DNA from 2 places in the Pseudoalteromonas sp. SR41-4 genome. Region 2 is predicted to be linked to the other one. Evidence: predicted binding sites of a transcription regulator. Region 2 holds the regulator's gene; the other holds the start of a gene.
What was found. Region 2 encodes FliA, which starts transcription of late flagellar genes. Its sites were predicted from a motif close to CTAAAGNTNNNNNNNNNNNNGCCGATA; they were not measured.

Region 1: H5180_RS07265 (DUF4402 domain-containing protein) is a predicted target of FliA. The motif match lies at 8,699-8,725, and genes of this name have one in related genera.

The regions. Positions count from the first base shown of each region.
Region 1 is NZ_JACJEI010000006.1:209,822-221,204, forward strand. Features, by position in the region: gene H5180_RS07220 (2OG-Fe(II) oxygenase) at 1-492, shown strand, start outside; gene mutH (DNA mismatch repair endonuclease MutH) at 507-1,178, opposite strand; gene rppH (RNA pyrophosphohydrolase) at 1,606-2,127, shown strand; gene ptsP (phosphoenolpyruvate--protein phosphotransferase) at 2,145-4,418, shown strand; gene H5180_RS07240 (sulfite exporter TauE/SafE family protein) at 4,500-5,309, shown strand; gene lgt (prolipoprotein diacylglyceryl transferase) at 5,322-6,125, shown strand; gene H5180_RS07250 (thymidylate synthase) at 6,141-6,992, shown strand; gene galU (UTP--glucose-1-phosphate uridylyltransferase GalU) at 7,028-7,906, shown strand; gene H5180_RS07260 (SPOR domain-containing protein) at 8,028-8,660, shown strand; gene H5180_RS07265 (DUF4402 domain-containing protein) at 8,780-9,373, shown strand; gene H5180_RS07270 (DUF4402 domain-containing protein) at 9,384-9,854, shown strand; gene H5180_RS07275 (molecular chaperone) at 9,863-10,657, shown strand; gene H5180_RS07280 (hypothetical protein) at 10,683-11,383, shown strand, end outside.
Region 2 is NZ_JACJEI010000013.1:62,472-73,854, reverse strand. Features, by position in the region: gene H5180_RS12115 (flagellar motor protein MotB) at 1-171, opposite strand, end outside; gene H5180_RS12110 (flagellar motor protein) at 177-941, opposite strand; gene H5180_RS12105 (chemotaxis response regulator protein-glutamate methylesterase) at 934-2,064, opposite strand; gene H5180_RS12100 (chemotaxis protein CheA) at 2,133-4,331, opposite strand; gene H5180_RS12095 (protein phosphatase CheZ) at 4,346-5,110, opposite strand; gene cheY (chemotaxis response regulator CheY) at 5,128-5,511, opposite strand; gene H5180_RS12085 (RNA polymerase sigma factor FliA) at 5,552-6,262, opposite strand; gene H5180_RS12080 (MinD/ParA family protein) at 6,289-7,149, opposite strand; gene flhF (flagellar biosynthesis protein FlhF) at 7,142-8,623, opposite strand; gene flhA (flagellar biosynthesis protein FlhA) at 8,647-10,755, opposite strand; gene flhB (flagellar biosynthesis protein FlhB) at 10,851-11,383, opposite strand, start outside.

The sequences.
Region 1 (11,383 bases), on a different contig from region 2:
ACTAGACAGAGAGTTGCAGATATTAGGGATAACGAGCAACTTATAACGCAATTACCTGTAGATGATATTTCGGTTGCTATACTACAGCGCCTCATGTGCTCTGATGACTATACTGATTTAGCTTATGCTGAACCTATGGTGGTTTACCGTTATGTTAAAGGCCAACAATATAAGTGGCACTATGATTTTATAACTCCCTCAAACGAAGATGCTAAAAATGAGCTAAATTTTTTCGGGCAAAGGCAACGTACACGTATTATTAATTTAAATGAGGGGTTTGGCGGCGGAGAAACGGCCTTTAAAGATTGGAATATAAGCGTAAAAGCTAAACAAGGGCAAATTATTAAGTTCAATAATATGTTTGATAATAAAGTGGACAAAAAGTCAGTACATAGCGGTAAACCAGTGTTATCGGGGGAAAAATGGATATGTACGCTGTGGATGCGAGAGAAGCCATTTTGGCTACGCGCATCTATATGGCATAAAGATTAACATTTAACGGATGATCACAGCTGAAATTGCTGCTTCAAAATCTGCCCTGTAAAGCTGGTTTTTAAATAAAAACCACGGGGTAGGGTTTTAATAATTTGCCCGTTTGGACCGATTGCATCGGTGACTATTCTGCTGTTAGCTGCTTTTGGGCGAATTTGCATCGCATCCCCTAAATGCCCTGAGATCTCATCAATACGTCCCAGTGCAATCAACTCCATTTGCTCTTCCCAGTCTCGCTGTAACTGCGCATCTTGCTCAGCGGAGGGTTGCCATAAAAAGCCACTGCCAATGGTCCTATCAAATGGCACAATGTCTCGCTCGCCTAGAATGGGTAGCCACAAGACATGATTGAGTTTTTTACGCACATTACTTTGCTGCCATGTCATACCTGTGACATTCAATAACGGTGTCACAGACACAAAAGTGGTCTCTAATGGTTTGCCTTTATATGAGATTGGTAACGTTTTAAGTTCAATCCCGAGCTCTTCAAAATCAGGGGTTGGTTTGGAACCTGCCGTTGCACCTAATGCATATTCAATCAATTGTCCCGTCCAGCCTTTTTCCTTTAATAAATGCTCAGGTGTTTTAAACTGATAATGACTTGCTAATTGGCCTAATGTCAGCCCTGAAATGTTGCTAACACGTTGCATTAATTCATTGATTGAATGTGGTTTTATCGGTTTCATAGCGAGTTATTTGGTTGTATAAATTCACTACTCATGATAGCAAAAGAGTTTAACCGTGGATATCTTTGCGTTTGGGTGTTTTTTGTTCAGTGATAGTTTGCTGTGTTTTTAGGCAAGGTGAAACTTGCTGACTTTAAGCTTAATGTATTGAATTTAATGGTTTTTAACTGTTAAATTTGCAAAGCCTTTAAGCTGTGTTGAAAACTTGTTGGGATAAATACATAACTATGAACAATGTTATCCACAGAAACTGTGGAAAAGGCAAGTTATTGGATCTGTTATTGTGGATTTGTTTGCAAAATGAGCTGTATAAACTAAAGTTATGCACAAGCTGTGAGTAAGATGCGTAAAACTCTGAATATTGTTTGCCGTATTGCAGGTAATGTGGAACAATCATTAAAAATCGACTTACAAATGAGGCACTAAGGTGATTGATGCCGAAGGTTTTCGTGCCAATGTCGGAATTGTAATTTGCAATAATCAGGGACAGGTCTTTTGGGCCAGACGTTATGGTCAGCATTCTTGGCAGTTTCCTCAAGGTGGTGTTGATAGTGGCGAAACAGCAGAGCAGACCATGTTTCGTGAATTACACGAAGAAGTCGGCTTGCGTCCTGAAGATGTAGAAATTGTCGCAAGTTCAAAACATTGGTTACGTTATAAATTGCCCAAGCGTTTGATCCGCCGAGACTCCAGTCCGGTGTGTATTGGGCAAAAGCAAAAATGGTTTTTATTGAAACTGCGTTGTAAAGACGAAGACGTCAACTTACTAAAAACACATCATCCGGAATTTGATGATTGGCGGTGGGTAAGTTATTGGTATCCGGTAAGGCAAGTTGTATCGTTTAAACGCGATGTTTATCGCCGTGTTATGAAAGAATTCGCACCCTTTGCGATGCCTTTTAATAAACGTGAACAGTCCAAAGATACTTGGCGCCATAAAGGTAAATAATATAAAGGAGCAGTATTATGCTGGCTACACTCAGAGCTATTGCCGAGTCCGTTTCGCAACAAGCGAGTTTGGATAGTGCGCTAGCATGTTTTGTTGAAATGGTGAAAGATGCCATGAAAACTGAGTGCTGCTCCATTTATTTTGCTGATTACAGTCAAGATAATTTTGTATTAATGGCAACCAGAGGGCTTAATCCCGCAGCCGTGGGTAAGTTTAGAATCGGTTTTACCGAAGGTTTAGTTGGCTTAGTAGCACAACGAGAAGAACCTATTAATATTGCCTTTGCCAAGTCTCACCCCCGTTTTAAACTCTCTCCTGAAGTGGACGAAGAAGGCTTCAACGCATTTTTGTCTGTGCCTGTAGTTCATCAAAAAAAAGTACTGGGCGTTATTGTTGTACAACAGAAAATTGCCCGTGTATTTAGTCAAGATGAAGAGTCTTTTTTAATTACGTTATCTGCGCAACTAGCGTCGCAATTAGCCCATGCAGAAATCAAAGAAGTTCTTCGCCAAGATGAGTTTTCTCATCAGACCTCGGTGCTAAAAGGGGTTTCTAGCGCGCCAGGAATTGCGATAGGGCAGGCGTTTGTTATTCTGCCGAAACTTGACTTTAAATCGATAGAATTAAAAAAAGACGATAACTGTATTGAGCAACGCCGCTTATTTACTCAAGCTGTTGCTGCAACCCGCAAAGAATTTAACACCTTGTCGATGACTCTTAGCGATTCCATCCCTAAAGAAGCGTTGGCAGTATTTGAGGTGTATCAGCAACTACTGGATGCAAAAAGTTTAGGGCAGAATGTTGAAGCACAGCTGCAAGAGGGCTGGTGTGCAAAAAGTGCATTGAAAATAGTGATCGAACGATTGATCTCCCAATTCAATGCCATGCAGGATCCTTATATCAAAGAGCGTGCGGTTGATGTTAAAGATATCGGCCTGCGCGTACTGCATCACCTCGTAAATACTGAACACGCAGTAAAAAGTTATCCTAAAGATACAGTACTGATCGCTAATACTTTAACCCCAGCCATGCTTGCAGAAGTGCCTAAAGGCCATTTAGTTGGCGTGGTGAGTGTTAACGGTGCGGCAAATAGTCATGCGTCAATTTTAACCCGTGCCATGGGGATCCCTGCAATTTGGGGTATTGAAGATTTACCGTTATTGCAGTTTGATGGTAAACCAATGATTTTAGATGCATACGCAGGGCGATTATATATTTCGCCTTCGCAAATGCTACAAGATGAGTATTTACAATTACAGCACCAAGAAAGTCTATTAAACGACAAGTTTGTGGCTGAGCAAGAATGCGATGCAGTGACATTAGATGGCGAGCATATTAGCTTGTTGCTCAATGCTGGTTTGGAACTCAATACTGAAAAAGCTAACACCAAAGTCTGTGATGGCGTTGGCTTATACCGAACTGAAGCCTGGTTTATGCAAAAAGGCCAGTTTCCATCACAAATAGAACAAGAGAATTGGTATCGCGAAGTATTAGCCAGTTATCATCCAGAACCTGTAGTGATGCGTACGCTTGATATTGGTGGTGATAAAGCACTTGATTACTTTGATATTACTGAAGAAAACCCATTTTTAGGCTGGCGGGGTATTCGTGTCACATTGGACCACCCAGAGATCTTTTTAGATCAGCTCAAAGCCATGGTTAGAGCAAATATTGGTTTAGGTAATTTAAAAATTATGCTGCCAATGATAAGCGGTACCGAAGAGGTTGATGAATCTTTAGCGTTGTTAGAGCAAGCCTATTTTGAACTGGAAGAAAAATACCCAGAGCAAGCCATTGAACGCCCAGAGATTGGCGTAATGTTAGAAGTCCCTTCAAGTGTATTTATGCTCCCTGAATGGTCTAAAAAAGTAGATTTTTGTTCTGTGGGTAGTAACGATTTGACGCAATACTTACTTGCCGTCGATCGTTCTAATGCGCGTGTTGCTGATTTATTTAATCCCTATCATCCTGCGGTATTAAGAGTACTGCAAAAAGTTGCAAAAGAGTGTCAGCAATATGAAATGTCCTTTAGTTTATGTGGTGAATTAGGTGGCGATCCTGAAGGTGCAATACTGCTGATTGCGATGGGTTATCGACGCTTGAGTATGAACTATTCATCATTAAGTAAAGTTAAATGGGTATTAAGACGTTTAAAAGCCAGCGATATGGAAGCATTACTGGCGGAGTGTTTAGCACAATCTACTGCAAAACAAGTGCTTAGGTTAACGCGTAATTTTATGATTGAGCATCAACTTGGTGAATTATTTTATACCCCAAATCAGGCTTCTTAGTAGCCTAAACGAGTGCTGTAAAGATTCGATATAATCGATTAGTATATGCATATAATAAATTCAATTTTATAAGAGTGTACGATGCATGATTTAGTTATCCTGATTATCAGCTGCGCGCTATTAGGTTGTGTGGTTGGTTTTTTAGCTGGGTTATTAGGCATTGGCGGCGGATTAATTATTGTGCCAGTACTGAGTTCATTATTAGTGCATTTTAATGTTGTTGCGGTTGATCATGTACTGGTTATTGCTATTGCTACCTCGCTTGCCTCTATTTTATTCACTTCAACGTCATCTGCATTAGCGCACCATAAGAATCAAAATGTGCCATGGGAAATTGCGCCTTGGGTTATGTCTGGCGTTGGACTTGGTGCTCTGATCAGTGGTTTTGCCGCGAGTTTAATTCCAGAACAGTTATTACGCATCGTTTTTGCTGTTAGTGTGGTGTTTATTGCTGCTCGTATGGTGTTGTCTGCTCGTAATAAACCTGTCGCGGTCAAACCTATGCCAAGAGGCCCAATTATTGGCGCTATTAGTGCAGTGATGGGCGGATTATCAGGTTTGATTGGTATTGGTGGCGGCGCATTGATTGTGCCGCTACTACATTATTTTTCAGTTGATATTAAAAAAGCCATAGGCTGCGCGGCAGCATGTGGCATTGTGATTGCGTTATTTGGCTCTGTGGGGTATATCAGCGCTGGTTGGCAAGTAACCGATTTACAACATGGCTTTGCAGGTTTTGTGTATTTACCAGCATTATTAGGTATAGTGATAACTTCGTGGTTTATGGCACCAATTGGAGCCAAAGCAACGCATTATTTACCTGTTTCAACGATAAAAAAAGTGTTCGCGGTGTTACTGGTTATTATCGCGCTTCAAATGGTTTTTAGTTAAGGTTTAATTTTTATGGCTCTTGAATTTCCAGACATCAATCCGATTATTTTCTCTGTCGGTCCTCTCAGCGTACGTTGGTACGGTTTAATGTATTTAATTGGTTTTGCTTTTGCGATGTGGTGGGCAAATAGGCAAGCGGCTAAACCTAACTCGGGGTGGACAAAAGAAGAGGTCAGTGATTTACTGTTCTACGGTATGTTGGGAGTCATTCTGGGTGGTCGGATTGGCTATGTACTGTTTTATCAATTTAGTTATTTTTTAGAAAATCCACTGTATTTATTTAGAATCGATCAAGGTGGTATGTCTTTCCACGGTGGCACTTTAGGGGTGATAACCGCTATTTGTGTGTTTGCCTGGACACGTAAAAAACAGTTACTTGCAGTGGGGGATTTTGTTGCTCCGCTAGTGCCGGTTGGCCTTTTAGCAGGGCGTATTGGTAACTTTATTAACGGCGAATTATGGGGCAGAACTACCGATGTACCATGGGCTATGGTATTCCCAACTGGTGGTCCACTGGCGCGTCACCCATCACAGTTGTATGAGGCATTTTTAGAAGGCCTAGTGCTGTTTATTATTCTGTATGTGTTTACAAAAAAGCCACGTCCAGCGGGCAGCGTAGGCGGATTATTTTTACTAGGCTACGGGGTATTTAGATTTTGCGTTGAGTACGTACGTGAACCCGATGCGCATTTAGGTTTATTTGGCGGCTTTATTTCAATGGGGCAAATATTGTCATTGCCGATGGTCATCGCAGGCCTAGGTTTGATAATATGGGCGTATAAAAAGCCACAGCCAGCTGTTGCCAGCAAAGCTTAATAAAAGAAGTTAACAATGAAACAATATTTAGAATTATGTCAGCGCATCGTTGATGAAGGCGTATGGGTTGAAAATAAACGTACAGGAACTCGTTGCTTAACGGTTATCAATGCCGAGCTTGAGTATGATGTGGCAAATAATAAGTTCCCAATGATCACTACCCGTAAAAGTTACTACAAGGCGGCGATAGCTGAATTGTTAGGTTATTTACGTGGTTATAGTAGCGCTGCGCAATTTCGTGACATAGGTTGCATGACTTGGGATGCTAATGCCAATGAAAACCAAGCATGGTTAAATAATCCGAACCGCCAAGGTGAGGATGACATGGGCCGAGTATATGGCGTACAAGCTCGTGATTGGCAACGCCCTGATGGCACTGCGTTAGATCAGTTGAAAAAAGTCATTGATAATTTAAAAAATGGTGTGGATGACAGAGGCGAGATCATCACTTTTTATAATCCGGGTGAATTTGAGTTAGGGTGTTTGCGCCCATGTATGCACACGCATACTTTTTCGCTTCTTGGCGATACGCTTTATTTAACCTCGTATCAGCGTAGTTGTGATGTGCCACTTGGTTTGAACTTCAATCAAATTCAATGTTTTGTATTGCTTGCACTGGTCGCGCAGATCACTGGCCACAAAGCAGGTAAGGCCTATCATAAAATCGTTAATGCCCATATTTATGAGAACCAACTGGAATTAATGCGCGATGTGCAGTTACAGCGTGAGCCATTTGCATCACCTACGTTGACGATTAATCCAAATATTAAATCACTCGAAGATATCGAAACGTGGGTCACCCGTGATGACTTTGAGGTAAATGGCTATCAATGCCACGATGCAATTAAATACCCGTTTTCAGTGTAACAATTAATAAGCATCATAGTTTTAAGGAGAGAATAATGAAAGCAGTGATCCCAGTTGCAGGACTTGGCACCCGTATGTTGCCAGCTACTAAAGCTATTCCAAAAGAGATGTTACCGATTGTAGATAAACCCTTGATTCAATATGTAGTTAATGAAGCGGTTGCTGCGGGTATTAAAGAAATTGTATTAGTGACTCACTCTAGTAAAAACTCTATTGAAAACCATTTTGATACCAGCTTTGAGTTAGAAGCAACGCTAGAGAAGCGGGTTAAGCGTCAGTTACTTGCTGAAGTACAAGCTATTTGTCCAAAAGATGTGACAATTATTCACGTTCGCCAAGGTGAAGCAAAAGGGTTAGGGCACGCAATAAACTGCGCTGCGCCGATTATTGGTAACGAACCGTTTGTGGTTATTTTACCAGACGTAATTATTGATGACGTTGAAAGCGATCTTCAAAAAGATAATTTAGCTGAAATGATTACTCGCTTTAATGCAAACGGCGAAAGCCAAATAATGGTTGAGCCTGTGCCTATGCAGGATGTTGATAAGTTTGGTGTGGTCGATTTAGGCGACGTAAAGCTTGAACAAGGGCAAAGCGCAGCGATCCTTAATATGGTTGAAAAACCTCCTGTGCATAGCGCACCATCAAATTTGGCTGTGGTAGGTCGTTATGTGCTAAGTAAAAATATTTGGCCATTACTTGCAAAAACTCCCGCAGGCGCCGGCGACGAAATTCAGTTAACAGACGCAATTGCTATGTTGATGGAAAAAGAATCTGTTGCTGCTTATGCGATAAAAGGGCGTAGTCATGATTGTGGTAGTAAGTTGGGCTATTTAAAAGCTACTATTGAATTTGCACTGCGTCGTGATGAATTTAAAGATGAACTAAGTGATTTTATTAAAACCTTAGTTTAAGCTCATTTATTGAGCCTAACTTATAAAAGTGCCTTAGTGGCACTTTTTTATTGCTTAAAAATCCTGAAACTGGCACTGACTTTGCTTATAATATGGCATTATTTATTTTTGATGCTAACAGATGATGTGTTTTAAAAAGCAAGCTTGGTATACCACAGTGTGGGTTACAGCAACTGTCTGGCTTAGTGGGTGCAGTAGTATTAATGCTAACTCGGTGGAACAGCAGCCTGCATTAATTTCTGATCAACAAGTCAAAGAGTATGTTCAGCAATGGCACTCGCAACAAGAGAGTATTACTCGTTTAGCTGCGATGGAGGAAGACTTGCAACTATTAATAATGGCACTTTCCTCTCAAACTGATATTGCAGAAAACCCAGCGGTGCTTCGCGAAGATAATGTTACGGTGGCTCATTATGCTGAAAAAATACAGACCCCTGATACTGCTAACTCCTCAAAAAATATCGAAAACCGCCCCCAGCCACTGTATAACAATTCACTGCCAGGCGCGCAACTTGGGCTGTATTTAAAACCGCAAAGAGTGAGAACACAAATAACAAAGTTACAGCAGCAATATCCACAGGCATTTAGCCAATTAGATTTTGTAATGACTGAGCGTCAAAATAAAGGTGTTACCATGTATGGGTTACGAGTTGGGCCATTTCAAAATTATACTGAGGCCAATCTATTTTGTTCTTTAGCGCAAAGTTTAGGCCAAAAATGCCTGAGTGCTCCGTTTGTTGGTGAGCCACTTTAACTAAGCCAATTATTTATCTGATTTTTATGTAATTAATCTTAAAGTAATTGTTCTAATTGCCGATAAATCTTATGATAGGGGCTCTTTATGGTAATGCCCCATTTTTATAAGGATTTAATATGAAACGATCTCTTGCTATTATTAGCGCTTTTTCTTTAATTCACTCTTTTCCTACATTAGCGACAAGCGCTGACTTTTCTGCAACAGTTAAAGTACAAAACACTGTTGTTTTAAGTAAGGGGGAAGATCTTAGTTTTGGTACTATACGTGCTGTAGCACAAGCTGATGGCGTCAAATTTGCGACACTGACAATTAACCCCAACCCTAATGCAGCAATTAAAACCACTAAAAATGATGACGGAGATGCTTTAATTTCAGTCATTGAAGAAGGTTCACCTGCTACTTTTACAGTGTCAGATGTAGTACCTAATGCGGCACTTACTATTACTAAACCAGGCACAGGAAGGCTTGAATCTGCATCAAAAGGAGCGGGTGAGCCGCAATTCTCAATTGATGGTTGGAAGTTCTTTATTACTAGTGGACCAAACATAAACACGGCTTATGACGAGACAACGCCAAACTTAATCGCCAGTGAAAAAGGTGAAGTTGAATTTGCTATTGGTGCCACATTGTCTACAGATAACTTAGTAACAACAGTACCTTACAAAGATGTTGAATACACAGGTACTTTCCAAATCGAAGTCGCTTATTAAATCGCTTCTAGTGCGACTTTTACCTTATGCAGTGGCTGTAAGTATTTTAATTTACAGCCCTAACCATTTCGCAAATACCATAGAGCAACAGTCGCTTGATTTTGGCACGTTAGTCATACCAAGTAACAGTAATGTTAGTTCCGTGATAATCAAAGCGAACGGTGACATAAATACTATGGGTAAAATTTATGTACTAGAGAAAGGACGACCTGCTGAGCTATTACTAACCAATTTTCCTGCACATACAGAATTAACTATGCAATTAGTTAATTCTGTAACCTTACAGCACAACGCACAGGGTAGCAGCAGCGCCGATTTTGAAGTACGTCTTAATGGCTTTCCAAAATCTACCATCACTGATGATTTAGGTGAGGCGAAAGTGTTTATTGGCGGCACATTAATAACAAAACCTAGTAGTAAAAGTTATTCAGATGGCGACTACTCCTCAACTACTAACCTAGAAATTTCGATTGACTACTAAGGACTGATATGTTCAATAAATTAACAGTGATGTGTGTGCTACTAACAGCATTTTTTAGCCAAATGGCCATGGCAAACTTATTGATTTCACCTACCCGTGTTACTTTTGATGAACGCCAGCGTAGTGCTAAAGTCACGGTGATCAATAATTCTGATGAACAACGTACGTATCGAGTAGTTTGGAGTGAAAAACAAGCTTTACCAGGTGGGGGTTATAATAATTTAGCGCAAGTGACCGAAAACAGTTTATCGCCAATGACACGTTTATCCCCTAAGCAAGTGACCTTAGCAGCAGGTGAAAAACAAACCGTTAAAATTGCAATTCGAAAGCCAAAAGATTTGCAGCAAGGCGAATACCGCTCGCACTTATTATTTCAAGCTCTACCTAACGAAAATAAAGAGCAAAAATCAGGAATACAGATCAACATGATTATGAGCTTTAGTATTCCCGTTGTTTACCGTGAGCAGCCAGAACAACCTAATGTTACGATCACTCAGGCAAAGATTATAAAAAATGCCAATCAGACCAAGCCAAAAATTCAAGTTCAACTGCAACGACATAACAACTTTAGTAGTTATGGAAAACTCAGCGCTTATATAAAAACAGCATCAGGCGAGAATGAGAAAGTGGCTGAAATTAGCAATTTAAGCCTGTATCCAGAAGTTGATACTACCATTGCAACACTGAGCCTATTTAAAGATAAACAGCTGCCAACACAGGGCAGTATTTTCCTAGATTATCAAGGTGCTGAAGAATATAAAGGGGTTGATTTTGCTTCATACACACTCGCTATTGGGAAATAATCTTAAGCGTTATTAAGCGAATAAAGTGATCCGTATATTTACTCTTGGGCTTTTATTTTTAAGCTCAATGAGTTTTGCTAGTGCTGTGCAAACTGCTGATGTGTTGCGCACACTTAAAGCTATTCAAACTAAATTAAATCAACCGCACCCGAAAGTGAGTGCACAGCAGCCCGTTATAGCCGAACACAGGCAACCTGCAGCACAGCGCATTGCCGCCGGTGAATTTTTACTCTTTTCGCTGCACTTAAACGGTGAATATCTTGGTGAAGCATTTGCGATTAAAAGCGAACAAGGTGTGTTATTGGGGTTATCGGGTTTAGTCGAAATATTACAACTGGCTATTAATGTTGATATTGCAAATGGCACCGCTTCAGGTTGGTTTATCAATGAAGCAAACTTATTTACACTAAATGCTACTGAACCTAAACAATTAATTTTTAATAATCAAGTCGTTACGCTATCTTCGCAGCAACTACTAATTGATGATGATATTTATATTGATGCGGCCGTTTTACAGCGCGCCTTCTCAGTTGCTATTATCCCTGATTATGCGAATTTAACGCTAGAGCTTACAACGGAGCAATTGTTTCCTGTTGCTGCGCAACAACAAAGGCAAAAGCGTTTGTTTAACAACCAGCGTAAAGGGGATAACCAACCTACACAACCTTGGAAGGCTAGTCCCTATCAGGCGGTTTCAATGCCAGTGGCTGATTTACAGCTAAATTA
Region 2 (11,383 bases):
CTGCTCCAGCGAATCAGATAAAATTTGGAAGCTTTCTTCTTTATTAATCGCAATCGCATACATCACTACAAAGAATGCAAACATAATAGTCATGTAATCGGCGTACGACACTAGCCAACGTTCTGTATGCTGACTTTTGGTCGATGAGTGACGAAGTCGACGGCGCATCATAATAATTATTCTTGCAGCTGACTTGGACGCTCTACACGATACGCTTCAAGTTTCAGCTCAATATTGACAGGGCTATCACCTTGGCTCATTGCAATAATTCCTTCAGCTAATAACTCATGAAACAGCATCTTTTGTTCTACTTGTTGTTTTAGCTTATTAGCCATGGGTAAAAACAGTAAATTTGCTAAACCAACCCCATAGATGGTCGCGATAAAAGCCGTCGCAACCCCCGCACCTAACTTTTCAGGCTCAGTGATAAATGACATTGCTTGGATCAGACCAAGCACTGCACCTAATATACCGATAGTAGGACTGTAACCGCCCAACGCCTCGTACACCCGGCTGGCTTCAAGTAAACGTTCCCTTTCTAACAATAAATCAATTTCTAACGCATCTCTAAGTTTTTGCTCGCTGTTACCATCAATCAATAAACTCAGGCCTTTGGCAACGTACGGGTCTGGATGTGTTAATGCTACTTCTTCAAGCGCTAAATACCCTTCTTGGCGAGCTTTTTGTGACCAACTTTTAACTTGCTCAATTGCCCTGTCGATATCATGACTTGGAGGAAAAAACACCCAATGACTTATTCTTAAGACTTTATTAAACGTATGTGCCGGTGTTTGTAGCATTACAGCACCTAACGTACCACCCAAAACAATAATTAATGCTGGGCCATTAAATAAAGCACTTACAACCCCACCCTCTAGTGAGTAACCATAGCCAATCGCCAAAAGTGCAACGAACAGGCCTAAAAACGACAACTTATCCACAACCAATTTCTCGAACTAACCGATTAGCAACCTCTTCAAGTGCGATACTTGCCGACGATAGCCCAGCGTTAGCAACCGCCTGTGGCATACCATATACCACACTGGTTTTTTCATCTTGCGCCCAAATAGTGGCGCCGGCTTGTTTGAGCATTCTTGCACCATCTCGTCCATCAGCGCCCATGCCTGTAAGTACCACAGCTAACACATCACCTTGAAAAGATTTGGCTGTACTAGCAAAAGTAACGTCAACACTGGGCTTATAAGTGATCCGCGCACTGTCGTCCTCAAAAACACGTAACGTGCGATTTCCACCTCGTCCCTCAACCAGCATCTGTTGACCACCTGGCGCTAGATAAGCGACGCCTGGCATTAATCGGTCGCCTTGTTGTGCTTCTTTTACTTTTATTTTGCACAAGCCATTTAAACGAGCGGCAAATGCTGGCGTAAACGCAGCTGGCATATGCTGTATTAACAAAATGGGATGTGGGAAATTGGCCGGCAACTTAGTCAAAATAGTTTGCAGTGCGACAGGCCCCCCTGTGGAGGTGCCTATTGCAACTATTTGATATTTCTTACCCGAAGCACGTGTATTAGCTGCAATGTTCGAAGCGGGCGCTGTGCTGCGGTTAAAACTTCTATCAGGTTGAGTTATCGCAGGTCGACTTGTTGTACCTGCAGAAACGGAAGGTATTGATGTCGGTGTCGGCCTACTGAAGCGTGATAGACGCTTGCGTCCAATTTCTTTTACTTTATTTTGTAATAACTTAATCGCATCTTCATTATTACGAGCAATGTCTTCAAATTTTTTCGGTAAAAAATCTAAAGCACCCGCATCAAGTGCGTCTAAGGTTGCTGTTGCGCCATCACGGGTCAAGGAAGAGAACATCAGAATTGGGGTTGGATTTGCTGCCATGATCTCTTTTACAGCACTAATACCATCAAGCACAGGCATTTCAACATCCATAGTGATTACATCTGGACGCAATTGATTTGTCTTGTCTACCGCTTCTCTGCCATTTACCGCAAAACCAATTACTTCAATATCCTTATCTTGCTCGAGTATTTCGCTCACCCTGCGGCGAAAGAAACTTGAATCATCAACAACTAAAACTTTAACTGCCATTGGCATACTCTATGTAAATTTTATCTGTGAGAGCCATATATAGCTCTCACAATAAGATAAGAATTGGACTAACCTGCGTAATGTTTTAACAGGTTTGGAACATCTAAGATTAGCGCTATACCACCGTCAGACGTGATCGTTGCACCTGCCATACCAGGTGTTCCTTGTAGTAAAGCATCAAGCGGTTTAATAACAACTTCTTCTTGACCAATCAATGAATCCACTACAAAACCAACTTGTTGCGTACCTATTTGTACAATTACAACATGGCCTTGAGCTTTGCGTAATGATCTGTCAGCACCTTTGACTAACCAATGTTCTAAATAAAACAACGGTCGTGCTTTCTTACGAACAATAATGGTTAATTGGCCATCAACTACATTCGTTTTAGTTAGATCTAGGTGGAATATTTCATTAACACCAGCCAGTGGTAATGCAAATGTTTGCTCACCGACAACCACCATCAATGTCGGCAAAATAGCCAACGTTAACGGAACTTTAATTTCTAGGATTGTACCTACACCTAGCTCAGATTGAATACTCACAGAACCATTTAGTTGGGTAATTTTGGTTTTCACCACATCCATACCCACACCACGACCCGAAATATCAGAGATCTGTTCTTTGGTGGAAAAGCCTGGTGCAAAAATAAGGTTATAGGCTTCTGTATCAGATAATCGAGCAGCTTGCTCGTGATCAAGCACCCCTTTATTGATTGCTATTTTTTTCAGCTTTTCGGGATCCATACCAGCACCATCATCTCGGATGGTAAGCAAAATATGATCACCTTCTTGCGATGCTGATAAAGTTACAGTCCCAGTCCTTGCTTTACCTGCCGCTTCACGCACATCAGGCATTTCAATACCGTGGTCTACAGAGTTACGCACCAAGTGGACTAAAGGATCTGCCAGTGCCTCAACTAAGTTTTTATCTAAATCAGTTTCTTCACCCACGAGCAATAAATTGATATCTTTTTTCAAACTGCGGGCTAAATCACGTACTACGCGAGGGAAACGACCGAACACTTTCTTGATCGGTTGCATCCGCGTTTTCATCACCGCACCTTGCAAGTCCGCAGTTACTACATCAAGGTTTGAAATGGCTTTACCCATCGCTTCACTTTCAGTATTGGTTGCTAAACTGACTAGGCGATTGCGCACTAGCACAAGTTCACCGACCATATTCATTATTTGATCAAGGCGTTTTGTATCAACGCGCACAGTGGTATCAGCTTGTGGTGGAACTGATTTTTTCGCAACAGCTGTCGCTGGAGCTGGCTTTTCAGCCGCTTTCGCAGGCTCAGACACTGCTGGTTTAGGCGCAGGTTTAGCTGCGGCAACAGGTGCTGGGGGAGGGACTGGTTTTTGAGCGGGTGTTGGCTCAGTATCTGCAACTGCTTGCGGTGCACTCCCTTTGCCGTGCAATTCATCTAATAATGCTTCAAACTCATCATCGCTGATCTCGTCTGGACTATTACTTTTAGTTGGCTCTGATGACGCTTGGGGCGGTTTAGGCGCAGTATTTTCGGTGCTTGCAGCATCTTTATTACTGACCAAACCAAAGCTACCAACACCATGTAATTCATCTAATAAATTATCGAATTCGTCATCAGTAATATCACTATTTGATGACTCATTGCTAACTGTTACTGCTGGAGTTACAGGACTTTGTCCTTTTCCATGCAGCTCATCTAGCAAACTTTCAAATTCATCTTCTGATATATCATCGATTTGAACATCTTTTTTATCGCTATCAACTTGACCATCAAATAACAAGTCAAATGCAAATGGATCATCAGAATCATCTAAAATAGCATCAGCATCAACAACAGGAGTATCGTCTGCAGGCTCAGCAGCGCCAGTTAGTTCTTCAGCAGTTGGCGGCAATCCCAATTTATGTAACACAGCCAGCAACTCTGGATTTGCAGGTTCTGGTTTTTCTCGGCTTTGGATGGTCGCAAACATTTCGTTGATAGTATCGAGCGCTTGCAAGATCACGTCCATCAGCTCAGAATTAACCTTACGAACACCTTGACGCAATAAATCGAAAACGTTTTCTGCACCGTGACAAGCGTCAACTAGCTCAGTCATACTTAAAAAACCTGCGCCGCCTTTTACCGTATGAAAACCACGGAAAATTGCATTGAGTAATTCGGTATCATCTGGGTTATTTTCAAGCTCCACCAGCTGTTCTGACAAAAGCTCAAGAATTTCTCCAGCCTCTACTAGAAAATCTTGTAAAATATCTTCATCGACTTCAAAGCTCATGCAGTTCTCTCCTCTTAGAAGCCCAAGCTTGATAATAAATCATCAACATCATCTTGCCCTGAGACAACATCATCACGAGATTCTTTATCAATAATTGGCCCTTCAGGGCCTGCAAGTGTATTTTCAGCAGGCGGTTTTTCAATGACTGGTGCTATTGTTTTTGTTTCGCTATCATCTTGGCTACCAAATGCTGTCAACAAGTGGATCAAGCTGTCTTCTACTTCTCTAACAAGCTCTATCACTCGACGGATCACTTGACCTGTTAAATCTTGAAAATCTTGTGCCATCAAGACATTGGTCATGAGTCCTTGCAACTCATCCGTTTTAGTTTGCGAGCTATTCATGAACTTATCTAAGCTGTGGCATAATGTTTTAAACTCACCTAGCTCAATTTCACGATTCATTAAACGATCCCAAGTGGGTTTAATGTCTGAAATATCATCTGCAAGCTGTTGGGCAATTGGTAAACTTGCTTCTACAGCATCCATGGTTTTATTAGCAGCGTTCTCTGTCATTTCCATAACATAGTTTAGACGCTGCTTAGCATCGGGGAGTGCGTCTTTGGTCAAATCAGCTAAACGTGTATCAAGCTCAAAATTTTTCAACGCATCATGAAGCTGACGCGTAAGTTTGCCTACTTCGGCAAATAATTCTGATTGCTCTTTTGACGCCGCATCAATAATTAACTGATCAGCTTTATCTTGTTCACCATTTTCAAGGTAAACCACAAGCTGCCGGGCTTGTTCTAAACTGATCTGAGGCGCAGCTGGTGCTGACATAAGCCTCTCCTATTTATTTAACCTAAACGCTCAAACACTTTTTCCAATTTGGTTTTCAGTGTTGCGGCTGTAAATGGTTTAACGATATAGCCGTTAACACCAGCTTGTGCAGCAGCAACAATTTGTTCTTTTTTAGCTTCTGCTGTTACCATTAAAACAGGGATGTGTTTCAGGCTGTCATCGGCCCTGATAGCGCGCAAGAGGTCAATTCCTTGCATGCCAGGCATGTTCCAATCTGTTACTACAAAATCAAATTCTTGATTCTGCAACATCGGTAAAGCTGTTGAGCCATCATCAGCTTCTTGTACATTTGTAAAACCCAAATCTCTTAACAGATTTTTGATAATACGTCTCATCGTCGAAAAATCATCAACAACAAGAATTTTCATGTTTTTATCCAAAACATCCTCCGGTGAGGTCTGAACCTATATTTACTTACTACTAGTTAATCCAGTCATTGATTTTTGCTTTGAGCTTAATCATCGCCTGACCATGTATCTGACTCACACGCGATTCGCTTACATCGAGTATATGTCCAATCTCTTTTAAATTCATTTCATCATTATAATAAAGCGACAATACTAACCCATCTCGTTCAGGTAAAGATTGTATAGCTGTTAATAATGATTGATTAAAACGTTCATTTTTAACGTTATTAAAGGGCTTGTCTAGTGCTAAATCATGTCCCACTGGTGTGATAACATCTTCATCAATTCCCAAGTCTTCTATACCTAAAACCTTACTTGAATTTACATCACTAAGAATATGATGGTACTCATCTAGCGTAATATCAAGTTTTTCAGCAACTTCACTATCTTTAGGTTCTCGATTCAGGCTGCTTTCTAGCTCACTAATCGCTTCAGCAACTCTGCGGCTATTACGGTGCACTGAGCGAGGAGCCCAATCACCTCGGCGCATTTCATCCAGCATCGCACCACGAATACGAATGCCTGCAAAGGTTTCAAAGCTTGCACCTTTAGTCGCATCAAAGTTTTTTGATGCTTCAATTAACCCTATCATCCCCGATTGAATCAAATCATCGAGTTGCACACTCGCGGGTAAACGAGCGATCAAATGACAAGCCACTTTTTTAACTAAAGAAGCATGTCGCTCAACAATCACATTTAAATTTTGTGTCGATTGATATCCCATCGCTTTATTCACCGATGCCGTCATAGTTAGCCGTTTACTAATTTTTCTATGAAAAATTCTAAATGGCCAGATGGTTGATTAGGTATAGGCCATTTAACTGCTTTTGTCGCTAATGTTTTAAATGCAATTGCCGCTGGAGAATTTGGAAATAAATCAACAATTACTTTTTGACGACGAGTTGCTTTACGCATGTTTTCATCATAAGGGACTGTTGCAACCAATTCCATTGAGACATCCAAAAAGCGATCCGTTACTTTTGAGAGCTTAGCAAATAGTTCGTGGCCTTCACGCATACTGCGCACCATATTAGCAACTATTTTAAACTTATACACACCATGCTCACGACTCAACACTTTGATTAATGCATAAGCGTCGGTTATTGAGGTCGGTTCATCACATACTACTACCATGACATCTTGCGCTGCGCGCGAAAAACTTAATACCATGTCAGAGATACCAGCAGCAGTATCAACAATTAATATATCAAATTCGGTATTCAACTCACTAAAAGCACGAATTAATCCAGCATGTTCTGATGGAGAAAGTTCCACCATACTTTGTGAGCCTGACGTCGCTGGTACTATTTTAATTCCTGCAGGCCCTTCAACTAAAATTTCATCGAGCTCACATTCACCTGATAGTACATGAGATAGATTACGTTCAACCCGAAGCCCTAACATCACATCACAATTTGCTAAACCCAAATCGGCATCCAGAACTAACACTCGGTTTCCGAGCTGACCCAACGCAATCGCAGTGTTAAGTGAGACGTTAGTTTTCCCTACGCCACCTTTACCACCTGTTACAGCGATAACTTTAACGCCGTTATTATTGTTTTGACTCATTTTACGCAGGCCACTTGCTTGATCTAATACTGTGTTAATCATACATCCCTACTGTGCTTGACGCTACTGCTTGGCGTCGTGAATGTTGTGCTTTTGTTCTTTTTAAATACAATTGTTCTGCTTTTTTTACTAATTTCTCTGCATTGGCGACCCGAATGTCCTCTGGAACGCGCTGACCGTTAGTAAGATACCCTATTGGAAGGCGATTTTGAATCGCTATACTAATAATCTCACCTAAACTTAATGATTCGTCTAATTTAGTGAAAATACAGCCACTTAATTGTACCTTCTTAAAATGTCTTACGGTTTCTTGTAAAACATTAATTTGTGCGGTCGCACTGAGCACTAAATAATTGCGAATATCGACACGTTGATTACGCATTAGTGTATTTAGCTGCTCAGTTAAACGTAAATCACGTTGGCTCATTCCCGCAGTATCTATTAATACTAGACGCTTATTTCGTAAATGATATAAAACTTCTGCTAATTCATTGGCATCTTTAACTTGTTTTACACCACAACCGATGATCCGGCCATAAGTAGCTAACTGTTCATAAGCGCCAATACGGTAAGTATCAGTGGTAATTAGCGCAACTTTATCTGCGCCATATTTTTGTGCGCCAAGGGCTGCAAGTTTTGCCACGGTTGTAGTTTTACCTACCCCAGTAGGACCAACAAGTGCATATACCCCGCCTTGGCGAAGGATTTCGTTATTTGTAGTATGCATTTGGTTTTCAACCATTTGCAATAGTGCTTGCCAGGCTTGCTGACGTGACACATCGTCCGGAATAAAGCAGGCCATTTGCTCTGCAACTTCACTGTCGATACCCATTCCAACTAAACGATCGATCATGCATGCGCGAGTAGGATCGCGACGCGCTAAATCTTGTTGCATCAAACCCGATACCTGATACTCAAGTAATTGACGCATCGCAGCCATTTCATCACGCATAGCGGTGATTTCATCTGTTTTGGCTGCACTTTTTGTTAGCATTGGAGTATCTAAATCATCAAAACCACTTTCTAGATCATCATCAAAACCTAAGCTATGTGCTTGCGTTTGTGGACGCGGCGCAGTATCGCGACGAGCAAAGTCACTATGCGCTTGTGGTTCATGGCGAGCTTGCTGTGCTTGATGTTGTTGCTGTGGTTGATACTGAGTAGATGTATCAATCCCTGACTGGCTAAACATAGACGCAAGCTCAGGTGAGCGTGGACGCGGTGATTGGCGCTCTAATAATGCTTGTAAGCTATCAGCTACCGCAGCTTGCGGCTCATGCTGCGCACGTTGTGGCGCAGGTTTAACAAAGTTAGCATTCGTTTGCGGTTGCGCCTTAGCAACATGTGGTTGTGCCGGTGCTTTCGGGGCTGCTTTTTCATAATCAACGGCGGCAACAATCTCTACCCCATTGGCTAATTTTTTATTTGACATGATTACAGCATCTACACCGAGTTCATCTTTAACTTCTTTCAGTGCGGTGCGCATATCTTTAGCAAAAAAACGTTTTATTTTCATGGTTCAACCCCTTTAAAATCCGATTATTGGCCTACTGAGCTGACAATCTTGATCTGTCTTTCGTCTGGTACCTCTTGATAAGACATCACTCGCAATCCTGGAATGGTGTACTTAACAAAACGAGATAACACAGTGCGTAACATTCCTGACGTTAGCAATATCGAAGGTTCACCGGCCATTTCTTGGTTTTGATGCGCTTCATTTAATGATTGTTGAAGTCGCTCTGCAAGTCCTGGCTCTATTCCGGCACCTTCGTCGCCTGCATTTTGTAGTGACTGATGCAACATCTGTTCCAACTCAGGCGCCAAGGTTATGACAGGGATTTCTGATGACATTCCAACCGCGTCTTGAACAATTAATCTGCGCAGTGAAATTCGCACTGCTGCGGTTAATACATCAGGATCTTGGCTTCGAGGGCCATACTCAACAAGGGTTTGTACAATTGAACGCATATCGCGAATAGCAACGCCTTCATTTAATAAATTTTGTAATACTTTAACAATTGCTGTTAGTGGTAAAATATCTGGCACTAGCCCTTCAACTAAACGAGGATGACTTTTTGCCAGCATATCTAATAGATTTTGCACTTCCTCGTGGCCGAGTAACAAGGCCGCGCTGTTAGTTAGTAACTGACTAATATGCGTTGCTACCACAGTCGCTGCATCAACCACGGTATAACCGAGTGATTGTGCTTCATCTTTTTGATCTGGTTTGATCCAAATAGCGTCTAGACCAAAGGCAGGATCTTTAGTAGCAATCCCTTTTATTGGACCAAATACTTGGCCAGGATTAATAGCCAACTCATCACCATGCTTAAGCTCGCCCTCACCACTTGAAACACCCATCATGGTAATTCTGTATGCATTTGGGTCTAACTCTAAGTTATCGCGAATATGCACCGGTGGAATTAAAAAACCAAGTTCTTGAGATAACTTTTTACGTACTCCTTTAATTCGGTTTAATAATTCGCCACCTTGTGATTGATCAACTAATGGAATTAAGCGATAGCCAACTTCGAGGCCAATTACATCAACTTGTTGTACATCATCCCAACCTAGCTCTTTTTGCTCTTGCTTGTTAGCAACACCAGTGCCTGTTGCACCGCCATTGGCAGCTTCTGCTTCCTTAGCAGCCGCTTCTTTGAGCTTACTTTGCTGGGTGTAATACGCTAAATAACCAAGTAAAGCACCAAGGCTTAAAAAGGCAAAATGTGGCATACCCGGGACCAAACCCATCACGATTAAAATACCCGAAGCAATAAATAATGATTTTTCGTTACCGAGTTGTTTCTTAAATTGATCGCCCATATTGAGCGATTCATTTTGACGAGTAACAACAATTGCAGTGCCAATAGATAACAGTAATGATGGTAATTGTGCAACTAGACCATCACCAATGGTCAGTAAGGTATACACTTCCATTGCGTTACCAAAGCTTAAATCATGCTGGATCATACCAACAAACAAGCCGCCAACAATATTGATGATCAGTATCACTATACCAGCAATCGCATCACCTTTTACAAACTTACTCGCACCATCCATCGAGCCATAAAAGTCCGCTTCACGGGTGACTTCTTCACGGCGGTCTCGTGCTTGCTCTGCACTAATAAAACCCGCATTCAAGTCGGCATCAATGGCCATTTGTTTGCCTGGCATCGCATCTAAGGTAAAGCGTGCCGATACCTCAGAGATCCTGCCTGCGCCTTTGGTGATTACCACAAAGTTGATGATGATCAAAATCAAAAACACCACTAAACCAACTGCGTAGTTGCCACCAATTACCACTGAACCAAAAGCTTCGATTACTTTACCTGCGGAATCGCCACCGTTATGGCCTTCAAGCAGCACCACCCGGGTACTGGCAACATTTAGTGCCAAACGCATAATAGTTGCAATCAATAGTACTGCGGGAAACATCCCAAATTCAACAGGCTTCATGGTGTAAACTGTCACTAACAACACCACTAATGCTAAAGCTATATTAAACGAGAAAAGAATGTCGAGTAAAAATGGCGGTAACGGTAAAATCACCATGCCCAGCGCAGCGAGCACCAGCAAAGGTGTACCAACACCTTTTAAATACTCTTTTTTATCTTTATTAAGTTGTTGTAATACAGCTTTAAATTCCATAATTCTACAATTTCAAAAAATTGACACTAAACGGAATTTGCAATAACTATTCCAAGTTATTAATTACGAGCTTAAAAGAATACTGATTATTCAAATCAATACTTATAGGCATCTGGAATTGGGAGTGTTTTATTCAATTTTGTAGGGCGTTTACCACGGCCTTTTTGAAAGCGTTTAAGCTGAAATACATAAGCTAAAACTTGTGCGACTGCAGTAAATAGTTGGTCAGGGATTTGTTCTCCTACTTCGGCAGTATGATACAGTGCTCGAGTAAGCATGGGGGACTCTACAATGGGTACCTCGTTACCTATGGCTATTTTTCTAATTTGCATCGCCATCTCATCAACGCCTTTGGCAACTAATATAGGCGCGCCAGCGCGCTCTGTGTCGTACTTTAATGCCACAGAGTAATGAGTAGGGTTGGTAACAACTACATCGGCATCTGGCACATCCTGCATCATGCGTCGCTGCGACATTTGTCTTTGCGTTTGCCTTATACGCGCTTTAATTTGCGGATCACCTTCAGAATTTTTATATTCATCTTTGACTTCTTGTAGAGTCATTTTTAATTCTTTGTGATGTTTATGGCTTTGATATGGCGCATCAATCGCAGCAATAATGGTTAAGG